DNA from 3 places in the Peribacillus sp. YIM B13482 genome. Region 2 is predicted to be linked to each of the others. Evidence: riboswitches for the same ligand, from Rfam matches in the RefSeq annotation. Region 2 holds a riboswitch; each other region holds the start of a gene.
What was found. A riboswitch is a leader RNA that binds a small molecule or an ion and turns the genes downstream of it on or off. The one in region 2 is predicted to bind S-adenosylmethionine.
Positions count from the first base shown of each region.

Region 1: another riboswitch for S-adenosylmethionine. It lies ahead of ACFX4L_RS23030 (ABC transporter permease); the one in region 2 lies ahead of ACFX4L_RS10065 (Fur-regulated basic protein FbpA).
Region 3: another riboswitch for S-adenosylmethionine. It lies ahead of ACFX4L_RS17535 (YezD family protein); the one in region 2 lies ahead of ACFX4L_RS10065 (Fur-regulated basic protein FbpA).

Region 1 is NZ_JBHZPF010000075.1:7,110-11,375, reverse strand. Features, by position in the region: partial or broken gene ACFX4L_RS23040 (ATP-binding protein) at 237-1,340, shown strand; gene ACFX4L_RS23035 (MetQ/NlpA family ABC transporter substrate-binding protein) at 1,789-2,628, opposite strand; partial or broken gene ACFX4L_RS23030 (ABC transporter permease) at 2,706-2,835, opposite strand; SAM riboswitch class I at 2,939-3,049, opposite strand; gene blaI (penicillinase repressor BlaI) at 3,430-3,810, opposite strand; gene ACFX4L_RS23020 (BlaR1 family beta-lactam sensor/signal transducer) at 3,791-4,266, opposite strand, start outside.
Region 2 is NZ_JBHZPF010000015.1:55,425-59,690, reverse strand. Features, by position in the region: gene ACFX4L_RS10080 (DUF459 domain-containing protein) at 1-78, opposite strand, end outside; gene ACFX4L_RS10075 (GNAT family N-acetyltransferase) at 302-808, shown strand; gene ACFX4L_RS10070 (aspartyl-phosphate phosphatase Spo0E family protein) at 878-1,072, opposite strand; gene ACFX4L_RS10065 (Fur-regulated basic protein FbpA) at 1,324-1,512, opposite strand; SAM riboswitch class I at 1,689-1,793, opposite strand; TPP riboswitch at 1,953-2,057, shown strand; gene tenA (thiaminase II) at 2,152-2,841, shown strand; gene thiW (energy coupling factor transporter S component ThiW) at 2,857-3,378, shown strand; gene thiD (bifunctional hydroxymethylpyrimidine kinase/phosphomethylpyrimidine kinase) at 3,347-4,153, shown strand; gene thiM (hydroxyethylthiazole kinase) at 4,150-4,266, shown strand, end outside.
Region 3 is NZ_JBHZPF010000039.1:32,555-36,820, reverse strand. Features, by position in the region: gene cysC (adenylyl-sulfate kinase) at 1-516, opposite strand, end outside; gene sat (sulfate adenylyltransferase) at 560-1,708, opposite strand; gene ACFX4L_RS17540 (phosphoadenylyl-sulfate reductase) at 1,739-2,443, opposite strand; gene ACFX4L_RS17535 (YezD family protein) at 2,630-2,746, opposite strand; SAM riboswitch class I at 2,945-3,051, opposite strand; gene ssuE (NADPH-dependent FMN reductase) at 3,331-3,864, opposite strand; gene ACFX4L_RS17525 (TetR/AcrR family transcriptional regulator) at 4,090-4,266, opposite strand, start outside.

The DNA of each region.
Region 1 (4,266 bases), on a different contig from region 2:
AAATAGTTGAGTCTAGACGGAAAAAGATGGGAGCTCATACCTGTCCATATGGTTAACAGGATTTATATAGAACCACTTTTTATGCTTCATGGAAAATATGAATAAAATATAAATAAGGATTCTTGCATCAAGACCCTTTCCAATATATAATATTTAGAATATTTAGAAAATTTGGAGTGGAGGAGTGAAATTATATATCTATAAAACAATTACAAGAAAGTTATATGTCTATTCTACAATTACGAGAAAGTGAGATGAAATACCGAGCTCTATTTGAACATGCAACTGATGCAGTTTACCTATTAGAATTGAATGAGGATCGATTGCCAATTCTATTTCTTGACGTAAATCCAGTTGCATGTAAAAGATTGGGTTATAGCAAGGAGAAAATTCTTTCAATGTCTGTTATGGATATTCTTCCTGAAAAAATTAAAACTATAAACATTATAAAAGATTCCGAAAAGGGAAAACATAACTTCACTTTCCGAGATGAATATGTTTTTAAAATTGAGGAGAAAATAGATACTGAGTTAATCATCGATATCTTTAGATTAGGTGAAAAAGAGGTTGCTATGGTTATTTCTCGAGATATCACTGAACGTTTAAAAACAGAAGAATTACTGCGAAAATCAGAGAAGCTTGATGTGGTAGGGAAATTAGCTACAGCAATAGCTCATGAAATTCGAAATCCACTAACAACTATTAAAGGATTTATACAACTAATACAATCAATGAAAAATAAAGAAAATCAGTGGTACATAGATGTAATATCATCGGAAATTGAACAAATAGAAGTAATCATAAATAGACTTATGATAGTAGCTAAACCACAAGCAGTAAAGGTTCAACTCAATAATTTGAGCATGTTAGCAGAACAAGTTATAACGCTACTGCAACCTCAAGCAATGATGAAAAATATACAGATCAGAACAGAGCTTAAATCAGAAATTCCCTACATACCTTGTGAAGGAAACCAAATAAAACAAGTGTTTATCAATATCTTAGAAAATGCAATTGAAGCGATGTCAACGGGAGGAGAAATTTTGGTTCAAATCGATACACTTGATAGTCATCAAGTAAGTATTTGTTTTATCGATCAAGGATGTGGGATTCCAAGAGAACGTATCCCATATCTTGGAGAACCCTTTTATAGTATCAAAGAAAAAGGGGTTGGCTTAGGGTTAATGATCTGCTATGAAATTGTGAAAGCACATCAAGGAAAGATAGTTATTGAAAGTGAAATAAATAAAGGAACAACAGTTAATGTTATTCTTCCCATCTATTTTCTTTCTTATCAAAGGATTCTTTTAATTTCTTTCATGGGAAAGGCTTTTCGGTGATTACATACGTCGGTGTCGACTGGATATGACTACTTACAAATATTGAATGATTGGTATATCTTATACAATATTTTATGTAATCTTTGTTTCACTTTTGGATTGCATATTATCACGATTTTCTTAGTTTCTTTTGACATGAGAGGATTGACCGTGACGACGGCAATATCCACACAGAATAACTAGATGTTGATCCGTAATTCTCTCAATTAGTTGATTTTGTTTGTTTTGCATTTTAACATTCATAGTAGGGCTTCCTCCTTAAGACTTTGAGTTTAGTTAAGTATTTATGTTTAAGAAATTTACGCTTTAAGTTTTTTTGTAGCTTCTATTAAGCGGCTTTTTGTAAACGGATTTTTTGCTTTTCTAGTGTATAGACATAGAAGAACCCCGAGTAATGGACCTTTTTCGAAGTGTCCATTATTCGGGGTATAGTTCATGAAAGGGTATTTTATTTAGATACTGGTATGACTGCACCTTTATATTTTTTAGTAATGAAGTCTTGTATTTCTTTAGAGCGAAGTACTTCTACTAACGCTTTTACTGTCTCTTTATTTTCATCGCCCTTACGTACAGTGATAATGTTTGCATATGGATTATCTTCACCCGATTCAACAGCGATTGGGTCTTTAAGCGGATCTAGCCCTGCATCTAACGCATAGTTCGCATTAATAACAACCGCATCACCTTCGTTGTTATTATAAATTTGAGGTAATAGGCCACCTTCTATATCTGCATTAAAAGTTAAGTTTTTAGGATTTTCTACAATATCATTAATCGTAGCTTCTGTTTTATTGAGGCCTTTTTTTAGCTTAATAACGCCTTCTTTTTCAAAAATAGATAGAATACGTCCTTGTTCAGCTACAGCATTACGCATAATAACTGTACCGTTTTTTGGAAGATCTTTTAAGCTATCATACTTTTTAGAGTAAATGCCGATTGGCTCAATATGAATAGCACCCGCATTTACAAAGTCATAGTCTGGATTCTCTTTTAACACTGATTTAAGATATGGAACGTGTTGGAAATAATTTGCATCAATCTCTTTATCAGCTAACGCTGTGTTCGGAATAATATAATCTTGGAATGTTTTAATTTCTAAATCAATTCCCTTTTCCTTTAATAATGGCTTTGCCTCTTCTAAAATTTCAGCATGTGGAATGTTTGATGCACCCACAAGGATTTTCTTTTCTTTGTCTGAAGAATCTGATCCGCTGTTAGTCGTACCGCAAGCTGCTAAACTTAATACTAATGCTGAGGAAACTGCTAAAGTTGATATCCACTTTTTCATAATTCATTTCTCCCTTATCGTTTATCTATTTTTGTTGTAAATATATCACCTATAAATTGAATAAAAAACAATGACTAAACATCATTATTATTGAGCTGAAACCCTTCAAGATATAACAAATTACCTAAACCACCTGCACCAACCCCAGCAACCAACTAGAAGGATTGTTGTAACTGTAATACCTGAAATTAATGCTGGCACCAGCTCTTAGTATGTTAGTTTGTCCGAAGTATACAGGGGAAAGGAAAGTTTTTTCTCCTCAAAAAAACCTTTCTACACATGAGTAGAAAGGTTGGTTAAACAATCCTTTCTCTCATCTTCCAAAGCACATTGCTTTGCAGGAATTGGCACCATATCAGTTAATTAACTGACGGTTGCCGGGCTTCACAGGGCACAGTCCCTCCACCTCTCTTGATAAGAGTCAAACAATATATTCAATTAAACGAAATATTTTAAATTCAGCGTTAATATAGTATGACAGTGATCTTATCATGACCAAATGGTAGTGTCAATCAAAAAAATGTTCAATTAATTTGAATTTACGAATGATTGCGTTAAATGTCTTGTTCCTGTAGCCCTTACGATTGCTTGTTCCAGGCCCTGCAGAAGCCTTCACTATCAAGAAGCGTGATAAAAACATCTATTGAATTAAATTCATGCATAACTATTATTAAGACGAAAGTTCTGATTTTTTTCGTATCAAACTACGCAGATAATTACATGGGAAATATGTCCGCCGCTATTTCGATTTCGACCGAAAAAAGCGATTTGGAAAAATCCCAAATCGCTTTTTTTATAGTATTATTTTTTAGGTGTTTTATTTAAAATAAAGCGTAGTTCATTGATATCATCATCAGATAGGGCATCTTCCTGAATGAATTGGACAAGCATGGATTTCAGGGCACCTCCATAGATACGGTTGATAAATGATTCGGTCTCGGCACGCTGGCACTCTTCCTGTGTATAGAGCGGGTAAAAGGTGTAAATTCTTAGATTTTTATCGACACCTACTACATCTTTTTGAACCAATCGATCGAGAAGAGTGCGTATGGTTTTCGGCTTCCAATCGGTACTCTCCTGTAAGGAAACTATGATGTCATTTGCTGTTTGAGGGGCTTTATCCCAAAGCACGTTCATGATTTCCCATTCTGATTCTGATATGCTAGGAATGTTTTTCTCCACTTTTCTCCCCTCCATTTTTTTTATAGATTCCTAAATCCTTTAAAATTGATAAAGTAATTTCTCCCGCCTTGCTTCCAGATGAATCATCTTCATTTTGTATATTGGTAGCAAAGAAATAAGTATCGTTCTTCGTCTCTACATACCCGATAAACCAACCATTGATGTTTTTTCCATTCACTGTTCCTGTACCTGTTTTTCCTGATAGGCGAGCTTCCTCATTCTTTTCTAAGAGCAGGGCGTCCTTCACAGCTTGGATATGCATTTCCTTATATCGCAATTGATTGTAATAAAAGGCTTGCAGCAGTTGGACTTGCTCGACTGGAGAAATTTTCAATGAGGATTCGAGCCAGAATTCACCCAATTCCCCGGATACATCGGAATTTCCATAGTTTATCGCTTGCAGATTGGATTGTATTGTTTCAAATCCCGTTCTGCGATCTAATTCTTGGAAATACC
Region 2 (4,266 bases):
CGACTCCGAGGCCTGAAATTTATATGCAGCAAAACAAATAACTAGTACAATAATTAACAAACCTGCTACTTTTTTCATTGGTTTCTCCTTTTGTCTATTTACTATGAAGTATTTCATCATTTTAAATACCCAAAAATCTGTAGTTTTAACATACAAAAATGAATTGTCAGATAAATAGTAAAGAGTGTATGATAATATAAAACTTTCAATGGATTGGGCTTCATTCACCGGCCTTTATGTAAGCGGGATGATACCCTTTATTCTGGAGATTGAATATAAATGATAGATAGGAGTTTAAATGATGGCAGAGCACATAGAGTTTAGGGAGGCAGCACTTTCGGATTTACCCAGAATCGTTGAAATATATAATTCGACAATTGCTTCAAGAATGGTCACGGCAGATACGGAACCTGTATCCGTACAATCGAGGGTTAAATGGTTTGAGGAACATCATTCAGAAAGTCGACCGCTATATATCATTACTATAGAAGGGCAAACTGCCGGATGGATGAGCTTTCAATCTTTCTATGGCCGGCCAGCTTATGATTCTACGGCCGAAATCAGCATTTATATCGATGATTATTTCCGGGGAAAAGGAATCGGACAAATTTCGATTCAAAAGGCAATTGAAGTGAGCCCTAAATTAGGGGTGAAAACTTTATTAGGTTTCATTTTTGCCCACAATATACCTAGCCTGAAGCTTTTTTCAAAATTCGGGTTTGAAAAATGGGCAAATTTGCCTCGAGTTGCAGAGCTCGATGGCATTGAAAGAGATTTGATTATACTTGGGAAACGTGTCGATAATTAAAATATTCATTTAAAGCTATTGCCTTGAGCAGTAGCCTTTTTCGGATTAAGCGAGGCCGAAATGGAGAATTTAGAAATACCTATATCCTTTCTTAAGGGAAAAATATTCAGAATCTCTTTTATTTGTTAAAGCATTCAACAGCGTATCCAATTCTTGGCTTGCTTGAACAGTTAGAAGACTTGTTAAACCATAAATTGCCGCCAATTTGATCATTTCTTGTCTCTTCTCTTCTACTTTTTCAACAGTTACCTTCTGGCAAAGCATCAAGCCACCTCCCATTTATTCAATTTTTTTACACCTTCATCATAATGAAAATTATAGTTAAAATCAACTATTCATTTGAAATCAAATGTGTAATTTTACAGTTTAAATGTGACAAAAAGCCTATTTCATTTTCTAAATATGTATATATTGTGTCATCCCCTATATAAACATAAATAAAAAAAGCATCCACAAGTATAGACTGCGAATGCTTACATCATATCCCTTATCCCAAGATTATAGCCTATCGATTACTATGTCATCCATTCCGAAGGAGACTGGTTATTAGGTCTATTTATTACAATCTTATATTCATTTTCAAGTACTTTTAACGGGGCATCATAAAGGTGCCTTTCATCAGAGGTTTTGTATACTCCATTGGCCAATAACTCTTCAATAAGCATTGCCTTCCTCTGTTCAATCCTCTTAAATAATTCTGCCATGTAAATGGCTCCTTTCCTAGTCATCATAGAGCCCGCTTCTAGTTGAGCTAAACTGTATTAACCGGTTTGATTTCACCAAATTATATATACCTTTTCTAGTATGCCACTAAACGTTATTCCGCAAAAATAAAAGCCTCTTCTAATTCAAGAAGAGGCTTACAGTGTCCGTACGGCTCTTCTTATCTTCCAAGCAAATGCTTGTTGGATTTAGCACAGTTCCCAAAATGGGTCTGCTGCCGAGGTTTCTTTGGGCCAAGTCCCTCCACCTCTCTGGATAAGAATTCAATATATAAATGATGTAGAAATGATTTTATCCCAATAAACATCAAAAGTCAATTACCTGGTTCTTCCTTTTCCACTTGCCATAAATGGGTTTCCCCTTTCAAATGTGGGTTGCATTTTCTTGTCTTTCTGATATGATGTCAGTAATTACATACAATTCACACCACTAGGGGAGTCTTTTTTTAGACTGAGATGGAATTAGTTCCGGACCCTTTGAACCTGAACCGGCTCATACCGGCGGAGGGAAGTGGATGATATCGTCCATTTGCAGACTTTATCCATCTACCCCGTTCCGTATTCAGGAGCGGTTTTTTTTATGGATGTAAATAGGGGATCTATTCTAAAGGAGGATGAACAATGGAGAATACTAAATTAGAAACCTTCAGTGAAAGACTTCATGGACGGGCAAAAGAAATTTGGAAAAGGAACCATTCACATCCCTTTGTCCAGGCAATTGGAAACGGCACGCTACCTGAAAAAAAATTTTCTTATTATTTGAAGCAGGACTATATCTATCTCATGGAATATTCCAAGCTTTTTGCTCTAGGTGTCATCAAAGCTCATAATATCGAAACCATGGCAAGATTTTCCAGTATTTTAAACGAAACTCTTCAAGTGGAAATGGATATCCATCGGCAATATGCTTCGGAATTCGGAATCAGTACCAAGGAATTGGAAGAAACAGAACCTACGCCTACCACTTTAGCCTATACGGGTTACATGCTAAATGCAGCTCAGCATGGGACTTTGGCAGACCTCATCGCTTGTCTCCTACCATGTGCTTGGGATTATTATGAAATTGGTTTGATATTAAAAAAACAAAATGGTGAAGCATTGGAAAACAACCGCTACGCAGATTGGATAAGGTCCTATTCATCTCCTGAATTCGGTGAGGCACACAAGTGGCTGATTGCTTTATTGGAAGAATTAACAAGAGGCATGCCTGAAAAGGAACTTCTGAGATTAGAAAAGCACTTTTTGGTGACTTCCCGATATGAATATTTATTCTGGGATATGGTTCAAAATGAACAAGATTGGCCACTGTAGGTATTGGCCATGATGATGAATCCAATCAAGAAAATGACGTTGACTGCCATGATCACGGGTATAACGACTCTGACCAGTTCAATTATTTTCATCCCTGTCGGATTTGCTAAAATCTTCCCTATACAGCATCTGGCAAATGTCCTGACAGCCGTTTTATTGGGGCCTGCCTATTCGGTAACACAAGCTTTATTAGTTTCCATCATTAGAAACATGTCTGGTACCGGTTCAATTTTCGCCTTTCCTGGCAGCATGATAGGTGCACTATTGGCTGCCGTCCTTTATCGAAAAACACAAAGCTTGAAATTCGCCTGTCTAGGGGAAGTGATTGGGACCGGCATTCTCGGATCCCTATCCTGTTATCCACTTGCACTCCTCCTATTGGGGGAAAAAGCTGCTCTTTTTGGTTTTTTACCAGCTTTTATGCTTAGTTCATTCGCAGGTGCGCTTTTAGCTTTCATATTACTTAAAATACTTCTAAAAAATAATTATATGAAGGGGATTTTTTATGAAAACAGCATTAACCATCGCAGGCTCTGATTCAGGGGGCGGTGCTGGAATACAAGCAGATTTAAAAACATTTTCTGCACATGGTGTCTTTGGAATGTCTGCCATTACAGCTGTTACTGCACAAAACACAATGGAAGTGCGTTCAGTTCAGGCCATCGAAACAGCTATCATCTCGGATCAAATTGCTGCCATCTTTGAGGATATTCATGTCGATGCAGTAAAAATAGGAATGCTTGGATCAAAAGAAATAGTGAAAACAGTCGCTGCGTCCATTAAAACCTACTTACCTTCCATCGTTATCCTTGACCCAGTCATGATTTCAAAAAGCGGCCACCATTTGCTAGACGAAAAAGCTGTCACTGCCTTAAAAATGGAATTGCTTCCGCTTGCAACACTTGTAACCCCGAATGTACCAGAAGCGGAAGTCCTTACTGGCTTGTCGATTCGAACGAAACAAGATTTTTACAGGGCATGCATATCCATACATGAACTAGGTTCTAAAGCCGTTTTACTTAAAGGGGGCCATGCAGCAGGAAATCCAAACGATCTTTTTTATGATGGAACTGACTTCCAATGGATCAAGGGAGAACGCATTCATACACAAAACACACATGGTACAGGCTGTACCCTATCATCCGCCATTACATCCAACCTGGCAAATGGACTGCCATTGAAAGAGTCGATTGAACTGGCCAAGACCTATATTTCCGAAGCGATACGTAATAGCTTTTCAATCGGTAGGGGGCATGGACCTGTCCATCATTTTCATTCATTTTCAAAAAAAGAACGGAGTGACTTAATATGAATGTTGCTGCAGCCGATTTATTCGTGAAAGTACGAGAAAGAAAACCTCTCGTTCACCAAATCACCAACTTTGTTACGGTCAACGACTGTGCCAATGTCACCCTTGCCATCGGT
Region 3 (4,266 bases), on a different contig from region 2:
TTCCGGTTGTTCAGGTTCTTCGTATGGAGAGTCGATTCCGGTAAAGTCTTTAATGATTCCCTTACGCGCCTTGTCATACAGACCTTTTGGATCACGCACTTCGCACTCTTCGATCGGACATTTTATGTATACTTCAATAAACTCGCCTTCTTCGAGTAAATCACGTACAATCTGCCGATCAGCTCTAAAAGGTGATATGAAGGCGGTCAATACGAACTGCCCACTATCCACGAAGAGCTTGGAAACCTCACCTATCCGCCTGATATTCTCGGTTCGATCCTCTTCAGAAAAACCTAAATCTTTATTTAAACCATGGCGGATATTATCACCATCCAAAACATAACTTCGAATATTCCGATTATATAACTCTTTAGCGACCGCGTTAGCAATCGTTGATTTTCCGGAACCCGAGAGTCCTGTAAACCAAAGAACTGTGCTATCATGCCCGTTCTGCTTCCGGCGGAGCTCCTTGGTCAATGACGTTTCATGCCAAGTGACATTCGTACTTTTACTCATATAATAATCCCCCTCATCATGTGATCCTTCAATTTATGTCCAATCAGTTATAAACTTCATTCTTTTTTAGACCTTCGATCAGCACCTCGATGACTTCTTTACGGCTAAAGGTAGCTGGAGGAATTTCTCCATTTCGCAACATTTCCCTTACCTTCGTTCCGGAAAGGATGACATGGTCTTCCTTTCCATGCGGACAAGTTTTAGCTGAAGCCATATTGCCACATGCTTTACAGTAAAAACTATGTTCAAAGAATAATAGTGTGATCCCTAATTCATCCGCGTTAAAATTCCCAAAGATTTTTTGAGCATCATATGTGCCGTAATAATCGCCCACACCCGCATGATCACGTCCGACGATAAAATGGGTGCAACCATAATTTTTACGGACCATCGCATGGAAAATGGCTTCTCTTGGTCCTGCATAACGCATGGCAGCAGGGAAAACGGCAAGAGAGACACGATCCTTGGGATAATATTTATCAAGCAGCACTTTATAGCTCTCCATTCGTACATCTGCCGGAATGTCATCGGATTTAGTGGCCCCTACAAGAGGGTTTAAGAATAAGCCATCGACAATCTCCAAAGCTGTCTTTTGAATGTATTCATGCGCACGGTGAACAGGGTTCCTCGTTTGGAATCCGACAACGGTTTCCCAGCCTTTTTCAGCAAAGGCTTTCCTTGTCTCAACTGGGTCCAAATAATGGGCTTGAAATAGCGGACGCTTTATTCTCTTGACTAATTTTATTTCTCCGCCGACATATACATCCCCGCGGTTATATAAATTTCTCACTCCAGGATGCTCCCCATCATCCGTTTGATATACTAAAGTCGCTTCCAATTGTTTATCGGGAGTGAAAATATCAGAAACGGAGAGGACCCCATATGTTTCACCCTCATGAGTCAGCTTCACTTCTTCACCTATAATAAGAGATTCTGCAGCTTTTTCAGTCAAAGGCAGCGTAATCGGGATGCTCCAAACATGGCCGCTGCTAAGTCTCATATCCTTGACAACTGTCTCATAATCACTTTTCGTAAAGAATCCTTTAATCGGACTGTAGGCACCAGTGCCTATCAATTCAAGGTCACTTAATGCTATTTCATCAATTTCGATTGACTTTGTTATTTTACTAAAATCATATTTTGGTTCCCAAAGATCGATTAATGTTCCTCCGTGCGGTAGACTGATTGTCATGCTAATTTCCCCCTATGGTTTCTATTTATTTTAAGATAAATGCAATCCGCATTCTGTTTTTTGCGCACCTTGCCAACGGCCTGAGCGTAAGTCATCGGCATTGATGGCAGGTGCCGTACACGTTTTACAGCCAATGCTCGGATATCCATTATCATGCAGGATATTATACGGAAGTCCATTTTTGTGGGCGTAACGCCAAACATCTTTCCATGTCCAATGAATGAGTGGACATATTTTAATCGATTTGAACTTATTATCCTTGTTGATATACTCGGTCAGCGCCCTTGTTTCGGATTGCTCCCTCCGCAGTCCAGAAAGCCAGGCTGTTGCCGTTGAAAGCACATCAGTAAGCGGAGTGATTTTCCGGATGTTACAACACTTATTGGAATCACTAACCCATAATTCATCTCCATATTCCGCTGCTTGTTCCTCAAGCGTCAAGGCAGGTTTCTTCATTTCGATCGAAAGCTTTGGATATCTCTTTTTCACTTGATCGATCAGTTGGTAAGTTTCCTCGAAATGTACATCTGTATCCAGGAAAACAATTTTTGCCGATGGGTTGACCTTCGCCAATAAATCCGTAAGCACGATGCCTTCAATACCAAAACTACAGGCATAAATGAGTTTGTTTCCATATTGTTCATTCGCCCATTGCAGAACTTCCAAAGCACCTTTTGTCTCACTATCTTCAGGAAATGCAGGTAAATCCCCGGTGTTGAAATTTTCATAATTTATTAATGCAGCCAACTTTATTACCCCCTCTAAGAACTTGCTCTATGTTTCACAGGTTAGAGTAACTGTAGATCAATTCCCGTTGTAATCTTCTCGAGTTATATGATCCTAGGAAAAAGAGACGAATCTAACCAATACTCTTTTTATATCAGTTAAACCCGCCTCTAGTTTTTCTAGTCAGCAGATACCTTATTTAATTCTTAGTTTTTCATTTCTTTCCATTTGAATGATTTTACCATCTTGGACAATAAGTGTAATGGATCCATATTTCATTGAATTAAGCATTTCTTGAAGTCGTTCAAATATTTCTGCAAGCTGATTCTCTTTATCCAAACCTGTTCCCCCTTTAAGGAATTCCGGAATATCTTTTTTTAGAGGCTGATTAAACGAATTTCTTAAATTTATATAATTCCTAACAACCTTACATTGCTATGGTTTGCCAATAATTTTTTCGAAAAACAAAAATCTTTCCATGATGGAAAGATTCCAAGGTAAATATTCATTACCTTATCTTCCAAAATGATCAACATTTTGTTGGATGTAGCACCTTGCATATCATGCAGGTTGCTGGACTTCAAAGGGCCAATTCCCTCCGTCGCTCTGGATAAGTTTTATTATTTTAAATATTAACATAAATTTAATCCTTGTCAATGGAGTTTTCTTATAAATTAACTTGGTTTAATATACTGGATGAACTGTTATTTTTATACACACTATTCCATTAATGATTTTATGTTCATTTAAATACGAAAATAGACTCATTTTTTTAGTTAAAGTCTCCAAAAAAATGCGCCTATTTCATTAATTAGCCTATTATTGACGTCTGGAATTATTTTTTAAAAAAATATTCGAATACCAGTCCTTTTGTTGAAGTCGATAGCTTGCAGCCATTAATTCCTTAATTGAATCGCTTCTACAAATTCCTGAACCTGACTCTGAACCCGATCCACTAAATTCAAATCATTAATCGGGTTTTCTGAATTCTGTTTATCTATTTCCTTATCCACAAAATATATGCCCTGCAACGGCTCGCCTTTCAATATTGAAATTAATGGTTTAAGCGCGTAGTCTATCGCCAATAAATGCCTGTTACTTCCGCCAATCATAATTGGCAGCACTGGCTTTCCCTTAAAAGCTCCTTCTGGCAGCATATCAATCAAGGCTTTCAATATGCCTGTGTAAGAGGCCTTATATACAGGTGAACCAATAATAATTCCTCTAGCTTCTTGAATTTTTTCTGAAAGCTTTAAAATTTCTTCACTATTATATTTCCCCTGGAATAAATCATCTGCTGAGAATTCCGTAATTGAGTAATAAGTTGTGGTAAATCCTTCTTTTTCAACTAAAGATTGAATATGTTTTAGTGATATGTCCGTTCTTGATGGAACCGCTGGACTTCCTGATAAAATTACGATTTCGCTCATTATAAATCCCCTCCATGTTACATGATTTCCAGATAAAATCCTCATAATGTCATATCGTGCAGTATGTATTTATCGTAATAGTCTGAAAAATATAAGTCAAATTTTACACTCCTGTTTATTTAATTCACGAATTGACTTCGTCAATAAGAATGATCGCTACCCATTCAAAAATAAAACGGTCATATTTACGACTTGATGCTCATGCCTTTAAATATGACCGTTTTATTATGTATGATTGTTTTTCCCATGAATACCATAAACCAAAAGTTGAGCAATGCTCTTAATTCGCTCAGCAGTAAAATATGGTTCCTTTTTCTGTTGATGAATCTCATAATGAGTGGATAACGCCAATGTGAAGGAAATGATCCCTACATTAAATAGAATAATATCAGAAATATAATG